Regions from separate parts of the Paenibacillus sp. sgz302190 genome, predicted to be linked through region 1. Evidence: riboswitches for the same ligand, from Rfam matches in the RefSeq annotation. Region 1 holds a riboswitch; each other region holds the start of a gene.
What was found. A riboswitch is a leader RNA that binds a small molecule or an ion and turns the genes downstream of it on or off. The one in region 1 is predicted to bind cyclic di-GMP.

Region 1 (3,722 bases):
GCGATTTTTCGCCGTCCGAATGAGCGCAGAGCAGAACTCGCCGGACCGGTGCACGACGGTTCACATTCCAGCCGTTCGTTAACTGGAGTTGCTGCTGTAAAAACTGCAAATGTGCAGGTTTTTTCGGCGAAAACCGCCAGTTTTGGAGAAAAACCTGCAAATGTGCAGGAATTATCCGCTCTGAGAGGGCTCAACCCGCAACGGTGGCGGAAAAAACTGCAGATTTGCAGGAATTACACGTGGGCAGCATATTTAGCAGCAAAAAGATGCACTTTTGCAGGTTTTCTCCACACATTGCCAATGATGCTCGAACTCTGACAGCCGAGTCTTCCTTTTTAGCTCCGATGCATCGATTTTCATCCTCTTGTCCGCGGGGATGCCTCACGTTCCGCCCCGCTCCCGCGAGTCTGCAAAAAAATCCCGCGACGACCTGTCCAGGAAGCTGCATGCGGCAGCTTTTGGCGCAAATCGACGGGGATTTTTTATTTTAGCCACCACCAAATCAGCAAACCCCACACCAGCGCCGACAGCAGCACGCTCCACAAGCAGCCTTTGGCAAAACTCAGCTTGGATTTGTGCTCCGTTTCCCGATTCGGATTATTCGGCATATTCGACGAGCTCCAACGGCAGGCCATCCGGATCTGCAAAGAACGTGAATTTGTTTCCCGTAATCGGATCGATTCGGACCGGTTCTACTGAAATGCCTTTGCTTTCAAGCTCTTCGACGCTCTGGGCCATGTCGGCTACGGCGAATGCAAGATGTCTGAGTCCGCGCGCTTCCGGGCGGTTGACGCGTTCCGGCGGATCGGGAAAAGAAAACAGTTCGATCTGCCCGTCAACACCGATCTGCAAATCGAGCTTGTAAGACTTTCTCTCCTCACGATAAGATTCGTGAATGATCTTGAGCCCAAGCAGCTCGACATAAAAACGTTTCGATGTTTCATAATTCGAGCAAATGACCGCTACATGATGAATTCGCTGCAAATTCACGTCCTATCCCTCCGTTTTCTCTATTTATCTACACCTATCTCCTATTATCATAACGTCAGCGCATTCACCTGCGCAATAACATCACTGAAAAAAGCCGCTCTCCGGGATTTCCCCTTCCTGCGGCTGCAAGTTAATTCTTAACCGTCATTTCTCATCGTGGCGATAATTTGCTCCAGCACCTCGTTCGCGTTTTCGTAAGGAACTTGGCACGTCCCAGCCACATGATGCCCGCCACCGCCGTTTTTGAGCATGAGCGTGCCTATATTCGTTTTCGAAGTGCGGTTGACGATGCTGTGCCCGCAGGCGATCACGCAGTTTTGTTTGTTGCGCCCGTCGACGACCCAGATTGAAATATTTTGCTCCGGATAGAGCGCATAGACCATGAAGCGGTTGCCTGGATAAATCGTTTCCACGTCTCTGAGATCCGTTACGATGACATTGCCCTCCGTACGCGTGTACTTGCCGAGCATTTCGCGGTATAAAGCATCCAGCTCAAAATAACGGTTAACCCGCTCTTTGACATCAGGCAGTTCCATGATTTCATGGACAGACATCGTTGCGCAGTGCTCCACGAGGTCCTCCATCAACTGGTAGTTGCTGATCCGGTAATCGCGGTAGCGTCCGAGCCCGGTGCGGGCATCCATAATGAACGAAAGAAGATCCCAGCCCTGCGGCTTCAAAATATCCTCTTGGCTGAACTGGGCGGAATCCGCTTTGTCCACGCCTTTCATAATATCGTCGATATTGCCGAAAACGGCTTTGCCCCCGTAGTAGTCGTATACGACTCTGGCCGCGCTCGGCGCGATCCGCGTCTCTCCCTCGAACTCGACCCTCTTCCCCATCCGCTCCAACTCGCTGGAATGATGATCGAACCAAAGGCCGCAACCCGGCACATAAGGAACGTTCGCCAAAATATCGTTAGACGTCACTTCGATCAGGCCGTCCTGCACATCTTTGGGATGTACGAATTTCATTTCGTCTACCATGTTCAATTTTTTGAACAGCATCGCGCAAACAAGCCCGTCAAAATCCGAACGAGTGATCAACCTCATGTTATGTATCCTCCAATTAGTCCTGCAGAACTACTTTATTTTCCATCTATTATAGCGTCACTGTCAACAAGTGACAACGATTTTTGACAAATCCAACAAATCTTTAGAATGCCCCGCAGGCAAAAGAAAAGAACGGTAAGCCTAAACAGGCTGAACCGTCCTCATTTTGAATGTTAGACATTGGAATAGTCTGGAAAGGAACGCTTCCACTTGAGATAACGGCGGAAATTTCACGGAAAGCTTTACTTCACCCTTCCAGTAAAAGATCAAAATGCTGCTGCTCCGGCCGTGAAACATTTCTATATCCCAGCAAGTTTCTTTCAGCGCGTATTCTTCACGGTTAATCATCAACTTCGGTCCATCCGAGGATGGTACCAGACGGGCAACATGGTTACCACACAGCGAAGTAATTACTTCTTCTTCATTTTGCATCCATTCAGGCTGCATGCTGCTGGATCCTCCCTTTGTTTTATTGTTTCATAAGCAAAACCCCACCTACGTCTGAAAAGGAGGGGGAACTGTTATCGTCGCCCTGACTTTCGGCTGCTGGCTGGCATCGTGTCCCCTGACGAACAAGGAAGCCCCTGTAGCTTTGCGTCGCTGGCTTTCGCCAGGTTTGCTATTATCGAGCCATATCGAAAGCTGTCAAATCATCGCTTTTTACTACTATCAAGGATAAGGTATGTTTTGGCGAATTCGAATACTCTGTTATACCTATTTTACAATATTATATTAGGTAATTAGAACCATTTTTCAAAGTTGTTCTTTTTTAGACACATTCCCGACCCGGTGAAAGCGCTGAGATCCGCGCGTATAAAACAAATTTCCGCCGATTGTCACGACAGCCATAACGAGGAACAATACGTGCCCTCCGTAATAAACCAGCAGCAATCCGCCCACCCACGGCCCTATAAAATGGCCCAAATTCGTAAACGTCTGCGCGCCGAAATACGTTCCTTTCATATGCTCGGGAGCCAGCTTATCGATTAGCAGGCTGGCGGCGGGATAGTTCAAAATTTCCCCCATCGTAAAAACGACCATGGAGACGACCAGAAGAAAAGTCGTATGCGACAAGGCAAAGCCGACATCTCCGAGCGCGAACATGACGTTGCCAACCGTTACCGCCATAAGCGGGCTGTATTTTTCCGCCCAGCGGGTCAGCGGAATTTGCATCGCGATCACCGCTATCGCGTTCACGCTCATGAGCAGCGCGAACATTTGCACGCCGTCGGCGAAGCTTTTTTGCATATACTGGGACAGCGTCACCATCACCTGCGAATAGCCGATTGCTCCGATAATCCCGCCGATCGTGTAGTACCTGAAAGAAATGTCGCTGCGGATAACGGTCCAGGCCGAGGCGAAAGTCACCGGGGCTTTCTTCTCCCCTTCAATTTGCTTGATGCCGAAAACCGACAGCAGCACGTACAAAGTCACCAGGTAAATAAAATATACGATGCCCGTAAGAAGAAAAGGCAGCGAACCGTCCAGCGTCGCGAAATACGCCCCCAGCAAAGGGCCCACGGCTACGCCGACGTTAATCGCCATGTAGCGCATGGAAAAAACTTTGAACCTTTTGTCCGGTTCCGTGAGGTCGGCCATTAAAGCCTGCGATACGGGCTCATAAAAGGAGCGGCATAAGCCGTTGACCATGTTCAGCAGCATGAACAGCAGCGGCAGCTT
Region 2 (3,722 bases), on a different contig from region 1:
AGGAAATCTCTACTTTCATTAGCGATTTTACGCACGTGGTTCAGGTCCGCGTGAAGAAGCTGTCCGTGCCGCTTTACCGGACGACCGGAAACAAACACGGAATCAACGTTGGCCGGATTTGCAAATTGCACGACGGCACCGACCGGGTCGGAAACAGGAAACATATTCAAACCCGTCGTCCGAATCAGGATGAGGTCGGCTTCTTTTCCAGGAGTCAAGGTACCGGTTTTCCGTTCTAACCCCAAGGCCTGGGCTCCTGCCAGGGTTGCAAAATTTAATACTTGCCGAGCCTTCAAACTTAATTCGCCGGGCATGTTTTTGGAAGCTAAAATGCTCTGATTCGTTCTCGCCCGCTCCGCCTGAAGCATGAATTTCATTTGCGTAAACATGTCTCCGCCGGTTGAAGTCACCACATCCACGCCAAGGGCAGGAGTCCCGCCGTTCTCAAGAAATAACCCGGTGGCAGGATACCCGTGCCCCATCATCATTTCCACCTCGGGAGTAACGGATATCGACGCTCCTGAATCTGCGAGCATTTTGTATTCGTCATAGCCCATTGTATTTGCATGTACCATATTTAAATCGGGGCCAAGCAAACCGGCTTTATATAGCTTTTCAACGGATCGGTCATCCGGCCCCCAACTGCCGAAGCCAATATGCATGGAACATACCGCACCCAGTTCTCTGGCAAGCTGGATTTCCTGAACCGATGTATCCCAGTGACTAAATTCCGGTCCTCTAATGGCTAACCCCATCGTTAATAATTGATCATCGGAGGAAAAATACTGCTGTTTTACGCGGCGCACATCGTCAGTAACCATTTTTTTGCTATCACGGTTCCAATATTCGGTTTCACCGGAAGCTCCGTACGCGAACACGGCACGAATGCCGGAATGCTGCAAGCCGCGAATCAATTCGTCCGCATGATCGGGAGAATAAATCATCGTCCAATCCAAAAGAGTGGTTACGCCGGCATTGAGCGCTTCCAAAGCTCCCAACAGGTTAGCGGCATAACAATCCGCGGGACGCAGCCTGCTTCCAAACCCGCCATAATAAATGTTTTGCAAATAGGTAGGCAACGACCAGTCGGCGCCTATAGTTCGCACCAAAGATTCCCAAACGTGCCGATGGGTATCCACCAATCCCGGCATGACAATCATATCCGTTGCGTCGACCATTTCACAATCCGATACTTCGAGATCTTCTTGAATCGTTGCAATGACAGAGTCTTCTACTAAAATGTCCGCTTTCTTAAAATCCCCTAAAGATTTGTCCATCGTCAAAACGCAGCCGTTTTTAATTAAGTAACGTCTACTCAACCTTCCCATCTCCTTTGACAAATGAATGGATTTTACAAAAGTGATGATGAAAAACGAATTTACACCTAATGCTTACAAAGAAAATATTACATAATTTAACATATTTGGTCAAGACTTAATTATGACACTTGCTCAAACGTAGCTCTAGGCTATTGATGAAGAAAGAAAAAGATCGGCGTGTGTTCAAGTAGGTGCAAGAAATTAATATTATGTGGAAATATGTTAGATTATGGGTTAATATGGGACTTGTATTAAATCTTATGTACTATTTTTGTAGTTTTAAATGCCTATAAACCAACTGAACACGAAAAGGCAAACCTGTTCGAAAGACAGGGACGCAAAGCCACGGGCCTACTTCTACAAAGGATATGTCGTAAGACATTTCTCGGAGAAACGGCAGCCGGGTTGCCGAAATCGGTTGGTTTTTTGATTTGAGAAAAGTAAATTCATTCCTTTGGGGGTATACAAATGAAAGTATATTGGATTGCATCACTAGCAACTGCCGCACTACTTGGAACTTCCATTCACGCTGCCGAGGCCGATTCTACCACTGCTGCGCCGGGAACAAAAGCGATAACTACCGCCGGTACGGCTTCCACAGGCAGCTTCAGCGACACGAAAGGACATTGGGCGGAAACAACTATCGCTGGAGCCATTCAAAAAGGCTATGTCGACGGCTATCAAGACCATTCTTTCAAACCGAACGAAAAAGTGACGCGCGCCGAGTTTATCAAAATGGTCGATACCGCGCTTCATCTTTCGGTTTCCGGCACCGCCAGCGGCAGTGACTGGTATTTGCCGTACATTAACGCGGCGGTCACCGCGGGGATTCATCAATGGAGCGACTTTACGAGCGGAGACTGGAATACGCCGATGACGCGTCAAGAAATGGCGCGCATAGCGGTTCGGGCGGCTACTGGCGACAAGAACTTGGATGATAAGAAATGGATGTATCTGGCGACCAAAGCCGGGCTGATCACCGGCCTGGACGATAGCGGCACACTTGGGGCGGACGAAACGACGACGCGCGCTCAAGCGGTGGCCATCATTGAGCGTATTCTTTCCATTAAGGACGGCCAAACGCTTTCTGCTGACAAACACGCTGTAGCAAATGCAGAGTTAGTTTGGCACAGAACAAATATATTTACCATCTATCCGGATTTTTTCAACCAAAAAGTAAGGGGCACAGATAAACTTGCAATTGATTACTGGAATCCGGACGATTTAGCCATTGATGCACCCGATTTCAAGGGAACAATTGATCAATTAATTCTTATCGATCTTGAAGACCCCAACGATCCGAACAAAAATCTCCTTCCAATCAACGAGCTTTCTTGGGGTTCAGGGGCGTATAAAAACCCAATTAAGAATTATCCGGCAAGCTATATTCTGTATGCTAAATCCCATGTTGACATAAATACATTAGCCCCTAAAATCAATTATTTGCCTTTTTCGTTATATGGGTATAAGCAAAGTTTTCAAGACATTATTTCCGGAACATTAAACGTTCCCTATGCGATTACTTATCCATATATCAATGCTTATATTATCCCAAAAGCAAAATTCGAGAATGAAGGTTTCGTTTTGAATGTAAAAACTCCTTCTGTTACCGGGCATACTCCTGTCTCTAAAAGTGTTATAGATACCTACCCTAACTAAATAATCAGGAGGAGCAACCACATATGAGAGCATGTAGAAGTTTATTATTAGCTCTTATTGTTTTAATTGCGTCGGTTCAGATAGATGTCATGTTTAGTAACCATGCTAAAGCAGCTCCGTCAACTCAAACAATAGCGTACACCTTAAATATAGATTCATCCAGGTTATATAACTTCGGAGGATTAACTTTTAGTTCCGTTTCATCGATAGACACGAATCCCATTACTGTACATGCACCTTCGGGACAGGTAATCACCGAACTAGCCTGGTATGATAATAACGGGACATTACTTCGTAAGGTCAATGGATTTTCACCAGGCAGCGCTTCCTTCTCCGGAACAGATACTTTAAGCGGAACCGAGATCGAGGTTTGGTCAAAAGACAATAAGACAGACCCTGGTTCTTATTATTGGGATAGATGGTCTATTTATGATACGGCTAAAGGTAATGGCCAGGTTTGGTATGCCGGTGTAGGGGACACTCAGTGGCAAGATAATATAGCTTGTCCCGGTGGCAGTGCAGCACCAGCAAGGGAATCTGATAGAGGATATGGGCCTTTTCCTCAATATCCCGGATGTACGGACAATCATTTGTCATTGACATTGCACCGAACAAAGGCTTTTCTAACACAAGATTCTATCTATATTCCAACTGATTATATTGCCGCAAGTAGTGGTGACTACTCACTTGAAAATGTCCGAACGATTTTCACTGAACCAATCACAGACCAAAATACAGGTGACA
Region 3 (3,722 bases), on a different contig from region 1:
TGTCGGGCTCATCCTCGACCAATATCCCGCCGACACCCAGCTTCGCTGCATCAAAGTTCGGGAAGAACCGCTCGTGCTGGTCGCCCCTCCCGGCCACTCGCTGGCGCTGGCGGAGCAGGTTTCGCTGGCCGATCTTGGGCATAACGAATTTATCGTCACGGAAGAAAGCTGCATATACCGCAACTTGTTCGAAAAGCTGCTGAAAGACCAGAGCATCCCTTTTCGCATCGGATTTGAGCTGGGCAACCTGGAAGCGATCAAGCAGTGCGCCATGAACGGGCTAGGCATCGCCCTGCTGCCCCGGATCGCCGTGGAATCCGAACTGGCACGCAAGCAGCTTGCCGTCATCCCGATCGCTCATCCGAATTTAAGCGTGGACCTGCAACTGCTCATCCACCCCAAAAAATGGATGTCCCAAGCGTTGCAAGCTTTCATCGGCATGTTGTCGGCGCCTCAACCAACCTAAGCTCCGCCGCTGAAACGCTCGACGGCTGCCAGCCACCAGCAGCCTTTTCTGCTGCGGGTTGTCGCTGGGTGGTCGTGGTCGACCGGCGTCATGCCGCGCAACACCGCACGCAGTGCGATCGATCCGCGTCATCGCTCGGGCCGGCACAAACAGCCTGTAAGGACGCTTCCCGCGTTCTCCGCCCGAGTTGAGAATTGTTATCATTTCAATACTCGCATCATACCCCAAAAAAAGAAACTTATCAACAACCAGGTTGCCATAAGTTTCTTTTTTCTTTATGCTTTTTTGAGCTTCGACATGCGTCGGCGACACAACGCGCGCCTGAGATTTGCGGGCGTTGAGAAACGGCCTCGCCTGACTGGAGCCGCATCGTAATCGCATCCCCCGCCCTCGCTTGTTGGTAAGATGTACATTGTCGGCTTTAACTGCGGGAAGGCACTCTATCCCCACCCAATTAGAACGGCCCAGCCGTTTGAAAAGAGGCATAGCTCCAGCAAAACCTGCAAAAGTACAGGCTTTTTCGATGGATACGGCTCGTTTGGAGGAAAAGCCTGCGATTGTGCAGGAATTTCCGACCAAACTGGCGCTAACCCCGTATATGGGCGAAAAAAACTGTACTTTTGCAGGAATTTACCACGGCAAGCTCGTTAATACGAAAAAAACTGCACTTTTGCAGGAATTTTTCGCGGCAAGCTCGTCAAAGTGCTAAAAGCACTACTTTCTACAGGATAATACCACGACAAGATCGTCAATGCGCAAAATGCTCCGCGTTCTGCAGGAATTTACCACGGCAAGCTCGTCAAAGCGCAAAATGCTCCACTTTATACGAAAATAGACACAATAGACCTGAATTATTTTCATTCTGTGGGGTGATGTCCACGACGTCATGGGGGTTTTTGCAAGAATATTGCGCGACAAACTCGTAAATGCGAGGCTCATTCTACGTTGCCAGACCAATTAGGCCTTAACGAGCAAGTATTAATCCGGTGCGCGCCAAGCCACAAAAAAAGAAGCTCTCCTTTTCGAAAAGGTAGAGCTTCCCGGCTTTGTGCAATTATACACGAATGTCGATGCTGCGCCCCAAGTGGGGGGTGACTGAAGCGGCGGCCGCCGCAACTTGCTGCTGGGATTTCGCGAAATCTTCCAGCATCACGCTTGCTTGCGCCGTTTGCGTATTATTGATTTTTTTCAGCAGCTGCAGTCCGACTGCTTGCTGCAAAGCATTGCCGCTTCCGACCGCGGATAGCGGGGCATTTACGCTCATAATCTTCCTCCTCTCACCGTTCGGTAGCTGGCTGGCGTACGGCTGCAAGCCGATTAGCCCCTGTAGCTTTGCGTCAGACGCTTTCGCGCCGTTTGCCGTTTCGCAGATGTCAGGCAGAACTTTGCGCCCCTTCAGTATAGGCCATTTATCCTAAATCGTCAATTTCTGCGCAAGATTACAGTCCGAATTGAGCCGGATTTGCCCGCCAGGAGCGGAGGAGTTCCATGTCTTCTTCTTTGATTGCTCCTTGCTCCAAAGCTACTTCAAGCAGCTTCGTATAATTGGAAAGCGTATGAAGCGGCATTCCGGCTTCCCGGAAAGCGTCCGCCGCCTTATCCAATTGATAGGAAAAGATCGCGAGAACGCCCAATGCTTTCGCCCCCGCATCGTTAACGGCCAAAGCCGCTTTCAGCGAGCTTCCGCCGGTTGAGATCAGGTCTTCGATCACGATGACTTGCTGACCGGGCTTAACAGTCCCCTCGATCAGGTTCTCCTTGCCGTGGCCTTTGGCTTTGTCACGGACGTATATCATGGGCAGGCCCAGCTTCTGTGCGACCCATGCCGCGTGAGGAATGCCGGCAGTCGCCGTGCCGGCGACCACTTCGGCTTGCGGAAACTTTTCCTTGATCAGCAGCACAAAACTGTCTGCAATCAGCTCGCGTATAGCCGGATGAGACATGGTCAGCCGGTTATCGCAATAAATCGGCGACTTGAGGCCCGATGTCCACGTAAAAGGCTGCTGCGGGCGAAGCGTTACCGCTCCTATCTCCAATAATGAGGAAGCAACTCGCTTCGCTATCGTTTCAAGCTGACTCATGTTCTCTCACCGTTCCTTTCGAATGTAGGGGCAGGCCCGTCAAAGCGCGACGGAGGCGATGATCGACTCCATCGCCGCTCTGGGATCGGCCGCCGCCGTAATCGGACGGCCGATCACGACAAAATCGGTGCCCTGCGCGAACGCCTCAGCCGGCGTCATGACGCGCGTCTGGTCGCCGATATCGGCGCCCGCAGGGCGAATGCCCGGCGTTACGGTGACGAATGCGTCACCGCACGCCGCTTTGATTTGCGTCACTTCAAGCGGTGACGCAACGACGCCCTGCAGCCCCGCCGACTGCGCCAGGCGGGCATAGCGAAGCACGGCCTGCTCGACAGTGCCTGTCAGGCCGATTTCTTCGTTCAGCACCTGCTGGCCGGTGCTGGTCAGCTGGGTGACGCCGATGACAATCGGGCGTCCCGCTCCCGGAGCGAGGGCTTTGTCCACGCCCTCGAGAGCCGCTTCCATCATCCGCTTGCCGCCGGCGGCATGGACGTTGAACACATCCGCGCCGAGGCGCGTAATGCTCTCCGCCCCGCCCTTCACCGTGTTCGGGATGTCGTGCATTTTCAAATCCAAAAACACTTTATAGCCTTTATCCTTCAGACCGGCTACAAAGCCTGGGCCCGCAGCGAAAAACAGCTGCATGCCCACTTTCATATAGCAAGGGATGCCTTCGAGCTGCCGCAGCAGCTCCTTGGCCCCTTCGGCTGTCGGGTAATCCAGAGCGACCATAATCTTTCCGGCAACGTCCGCACGAGTGTAGGTACTCATTCGCACTCACCGCCCCTTAAGCATGCACAGGCATGGCACGGGAGGAGAAGTTGACCGCTTCAAGCATGTTGCAGAGCGCGCGGACCGTGTCAAGCGACGTCATGCAGACAACGCCGTTCTCCACCGCTTCGCGGCGAATGCGGAAGCCGTCACGCTCAGGCGTTTTGCCCTTCGTCAGCGTGTTCACAACGAACTGCGCCTCGCCGCCGCGGATCAGGTCGAGAATGTTCGGCGAGCCTTCGCTCAGCTTGTTCACTGTCGTTACCGGGAGGCCGGCTTCTTCCAGCGCTTTGGCCGTTCCGCCTGTGGCGATAATTTTGTAGCCGAGACGGTAGAAACCTTTCATGATTTCAATCGCCTCGTCTTTATCTTTGTCCGACACCGTTACGACGACCGAACCTGCA
Region 4 (3,722 bases), on a different contig from region 1:
ACGCGTTTATTTAAGCTGCATGGCTTTGTTTTCTCTCGGTTCCATCATTTGCGGATTTGCGGACAGCATGACCGTTCTGCTGATCGGCAGGGGAATCCAAGGAATAGGCGCCGGCGGGCTGATGCCGTTGGCATTGGTGATTATAGGCGATACGTACCCGCTTGAGCAGCGCGCCAAAATTCAGAGCCTGTTCGGGCCGATGATGATCATTCCACAGCTGCTGGGACCGACGCTGGGCGGTTATTTCGTGGATCATCTTAATTGGCATTGGGTGTTCCTGATCAACATCCCGGTCGGGATACTTGCAGCGTCGGTAATATTCATAGGAATGCGCGAATCCAAAGGGGAGGAGAAGCGGTCCATCGACTGGATGGGGGCGTCTGCGCTCGTGCTGGCGCTGCTTTCCCTTCTGCTTGCGCCGGTGCTGATCGACAATCGGGGCTTGTCCTGGTCATCTCCGCTGATCATAGGGCTGCTTGCGCTTTCGGCCCTGTTTATCGCCCTCTTTATAAGGATTGAATCCAGAGCGGCGGAACCGATTATACCGCTGTCGTTGTTCCGCAACCGCAATGTGGTCGTATTGTCGCTGCTTGTGTTTATCGTAATGCTTGGATTGATGGGCGGAATAGCGGCGTTCCCGTTTTTCTCTCAGAACGTGATGGGCCTAAGTCCAACCGCTGCCGGATATTTGACGCTGGCGTTTATGGCCGGGGCGATTCCTTCGAGTATCCTGAACGGATTTCTGATTACCCGGATTCCGTACCGGAACTTGTTTATCGTCTGCTTCTTGCTGCCGATCGTCGGCGTCGGTTTGCTGTCTCAGGTTCATGCTGCGACAACGCCGCTGTACATCATTGTTACCTTTGTCCTGTTAGGACTCGGTATCGGGGCTTTATTCGGAGGAGATAACCTGATCGTTCAGGAATCCGTCGCCAAGGAGAACAGCGGCGTAGCGCTCGGAACCGTTCAGCTGTTCCAGTCGCTTGGAGCGACAATCGGATTAAGCGTCTTCGGCAGCCTGCTCGCTAACAAAATCAAAACCGGCGTTGCCGGGTTGGCCGGCGAGCTTCCTCCGGGCATGGCGGATCATATCGCGACAGGGGGAATTCCCGCGGGGATATCCGCCGATCTGGTAACGAAGATTCAAGCGGTATTTGTGAATTCGTTCCAGAGCATTTTTATCATCGCTTTGGGCTTTATGATCGCGGCTTTTGTTATCTGCTGGTTTCTGAAGAAGGAAGTGCTATCGAAAAAAGAGGCCGAAGCCGTTCCCGCCGCCGAGCTGCAAGCCTGACCATTCGGCAAAATAGAGGCCTGACTGGGTCTGACTGCCGGCTTGCAGCGCCGAGGGCGCTTTGAAGAAGAGGTTCTGATTAGCTTGTGACAATAGGCTAAGGAAGGCCTCTTTTTCCTTTAACGAAAAGGGGGCGTTCATAGCTCCTCCGTTGTCGGATTTTGGCGGATTGTCGGCGGGGGGGCCGAAAAGTAAGCAGCCATCCGAGGAGCCGATAGCACCAGATATTTCATAATTAAGGATTTTATTGACGAAATTTGGTGATACGTGATATAAAATAACTAGGAACTTAGACCTATCATTCACCAATTTAAATATTTCTTAAAGAGATAAAGGCAAACTTGGCGAAAGCCAAGGACGCAAAGCTATAGGGGCTACACGAAAAGGATTCACATCGTATGCCAGCCAGTTTCCGCTTTAGGCCGCTGAGAAGGAACCTTAAAGCAAGGTTTCTTTTTTTTTGGTCGTTTATGACGGACTAACAAGATAATGAGGTGTGCTTCATGATCGCTTATTTAGTGTCCATACTCCTGTACATAGTACCAATTCTCTTGTTGCTCTACATGATGATCGAAATTTATCAGCGAAACCGGTACAACGGGCTGAATAAAATCGCGGCCTGTTTTTTCCTTGCCACCATGCTGTTTTTCATCGGGAATTTGCTGTTCAGCATCGCCCCGATCCAATACGCGGGCCGAATCGCGCTGCTGCTGTTTTATTTTCCGGCTTGCATCATCATGTGTCTGACGATGCATTTTTGCTTCAGGCTGACGGAGGGATTTCAATCGACTCCGCGGCCGGTTATGACGGCGATCTGCTACAGCCCGTTGGTTCCGGCCTCGCTGGTGTTTTTTCCGCCTCCATGGATAACGGTTCATTTCGTCCAGAACGGCATTTGGAAATACCAGGAACCCGGTGCAGGCCTAACAGCATTGATGCTGGGCAGCACGCTGTATACGGCCGTTGTTTGCATCGTCATCGTGACCGCAGGGTTCAGGTTCGTAAATCAATACGATTTGAACTTGAAGCGAAAGCAGATGCGCACGGTTTTGCTTGGCCTCCTTTTTTCGTTTGTTTGGGCGATAGCGTTTATATTCTTTAAAATGCCGGCTGTTATGCCAAGCGGCGTCAATTTTCCGGCATTAAGCAGTTTCGCGCTCATTATCTTCACTTTTTTCCTCAGATATGCCATGATCAAATATGATTTCCTGCCTTCCCTGGAACGGAAGTATCAGGCTCTGTACGAAATGTCGCCGTTAACGATGATCATTACGGACCAGGACGGAATTATTAAAGAGGCGAATCCGCAAGCGGCGCTGCTTTTTGAATGCACGCAGAAGGAATTGCTTCTTCGCCATGCGCAGGAGTTCATTTTTCCCCAGTCCCACAAGTCCTCGCGTTCGTTCGACCAGCCGGGTTTCGGGGAAGAAACGATCCAGGGGGACTATATCGTCGTCACGCGCAAAGGGGCGAAAAAGTACGTTAAGGCCGAGAGCAAATATTTTGAGGCGCAGGGCGATCTGCTGCAGTATGTGGTGCTGCTCGACGTTACGAAAGCCAAGGCGGCCGAAGAGCAGGCCGTGTATCTCGCTTACCACGATACGCTGACAGGCCTTATGAACCGCGCTTATTTCAACAACGAGCTGGAATCGCATTTATCCGAGGGCAGTCGTTCTTCCATTGCCATTATGCTGCTGGACTTGGACGGATTTAAGCAAATTAACGATACTCAAGGGCACGTTGTCGGGGATCATTTGTTGAAAAAAGTGGCCGACCAGTTGTCGCTGCTCGCGCCTCCGCAGGCGACGATCTTCCGATTGGGCGGGGACGAATTTGCGCTCATTATTCCCGGATTGAAGGACAAGGAGCAGATCCACGGCTGGGCGAATCAAATACTCGCAGGCTTCAAAATGCCTTTTGCTTATCAGGATAAAGCGTTCTACGTTACGTCCAGCATGGGCATTTGCTGGTCCCCTGAGCATGGCGTGAATCCGGACGAGCTGCTGCAATTCGCCGATATCGCGATGTATCAGGCGAAACGGCAGGGCAGAAACCAGTTCGTGATGTACGAGCCGCAGCTGCATGACGAGGAACAGGGGCGATATTTGATCAATTCGGGGGTGCGGCAAGGTTTGGAGGAAGGCGAGTTCTCGCTTCATTACCAGCCCCAAATCGACGTGCGGACAGGCGCGGTTATGGGGGTCGAGGCGCTGATCCGCTGGAATCGTCCCGGCATCGGTTTTGTTCCGCCCGGCGATTTTATTCCGCTAGCCGAAGAGTCGGGCATTATTGTGGAGATCGGGTATTGGGTGCTCGATACCGCATGTCTTCAGCTTCAGCGCTGGCTGGAAGCGGGGATTGCGCCGTTTTCGATGTCCATCAATTTGTCGGCCAGGCAGTTCCTCGACCCGAACTTTTCGCGCCGGCT

Region 2: another riboswitch for cyclic di-GMP. It lies ahead of AC6RNO_RS35110 (S-layer homology domain-containing protein); the one in region 1 lies ahead of AC6RNO_RS12485 (hypothetical protein).
Region 3: another riboswitch for cyclic di-GMP. It lies ahead of AC6RNO_RS13620 (putative motility protein); the one in region 1 lies ahead of AC6RNO_RS12485 (hypothetical protein).
Region 4: another riboswitch for cyclic di-GMP. It lies ahead of AC6RNO_RS33875 (EAL domain-containing protein); the one in region 1 lies ahead of AC6RNO_RS12485 (hypothetical protein).

The regions. Positions count from the first base shown of each region.
Region 1 covers NZ_JBZYAO010000008.1:228,972-232,693, forward strand. Annotated here, with positions in the region: gene AC6RNO_RS12470 (hypothetical protein) at 483-608, opposite strand; gene gloA2 (SMU1112c/YaeR family gloxylase I-like metalloprotein) at 598-990, opposite strand; gene AC6RNO_RS12480 (exopolyphosphatase) at 1,128-2,042, opposite strand; gene AC6RNO_RS12485 (hypothetical protein) at 2,184-2,489, opposite strand; cyclic di-GMP riboswitch class I at 2,581-2,673, opposite strand; gene AC6RNO_RS12490 (MFS transporter) at 2,796-3,722, opposite strand, start outside.
Region 2 covers NZ_JBZYAO010000062.1:12,328-16,049, forward strand. Annotated here, with positions in the region: gene AC6RNO_RS35105 (amidohydrolase family protein) at 1-1,328, opposite strand, end outside; cyclic di-GMP riboswitch class I at 1,621-1,732, shown strand; gene AC6RNO_RS35110 (S-layer homology domain-containing protein) at 1,788-2,978, shown strand.
Region 3 covers NZ_JBZYAO010000010.1:89,326-93,047, reverse strand. Annotated here, with positions in the region: gene AC6RNO_RS13630 (LysR substrate-binding domain-containing protein) at 1-466, shown strand, start outside; gene AC6RNO_RS13625 (hypothetical protein) at 879-1,175, shown strand; gene AC6RNO_RS13620 (putative motility protein) at 1,521-1,730, opposite strand; cyclic di-GMP riboswitch class I at 1,750-1,837, opposite strand; gene pyrE (orotate phosphoribosyltransferase) at 1,906-2,547, opposite strand; gene pyrF (orotidine-5'-phosphate decarboxylase) at 2,587-3,318, opposite strand; gene carB (carbamoyl-phosphate synthase large subunit) at 3,335-3,722, opposite strand, start outside.
Region 4 covers NZ_JBZYAO010000053.1:35,607-39,328, forward strand. Annotated here, with positions in the region: gene AC6RNO_RS33870 (DHA2 family efflux MFS transporter permease subunit) at 1-1,294, shown strand, start outside; cyclic di-GMP riboswitch class I at 1,619-1,711, shown strand; gene AC6RNO_RS33875 (EAL domain-containing protein) at 1,798-3,722, shown strand, end outside.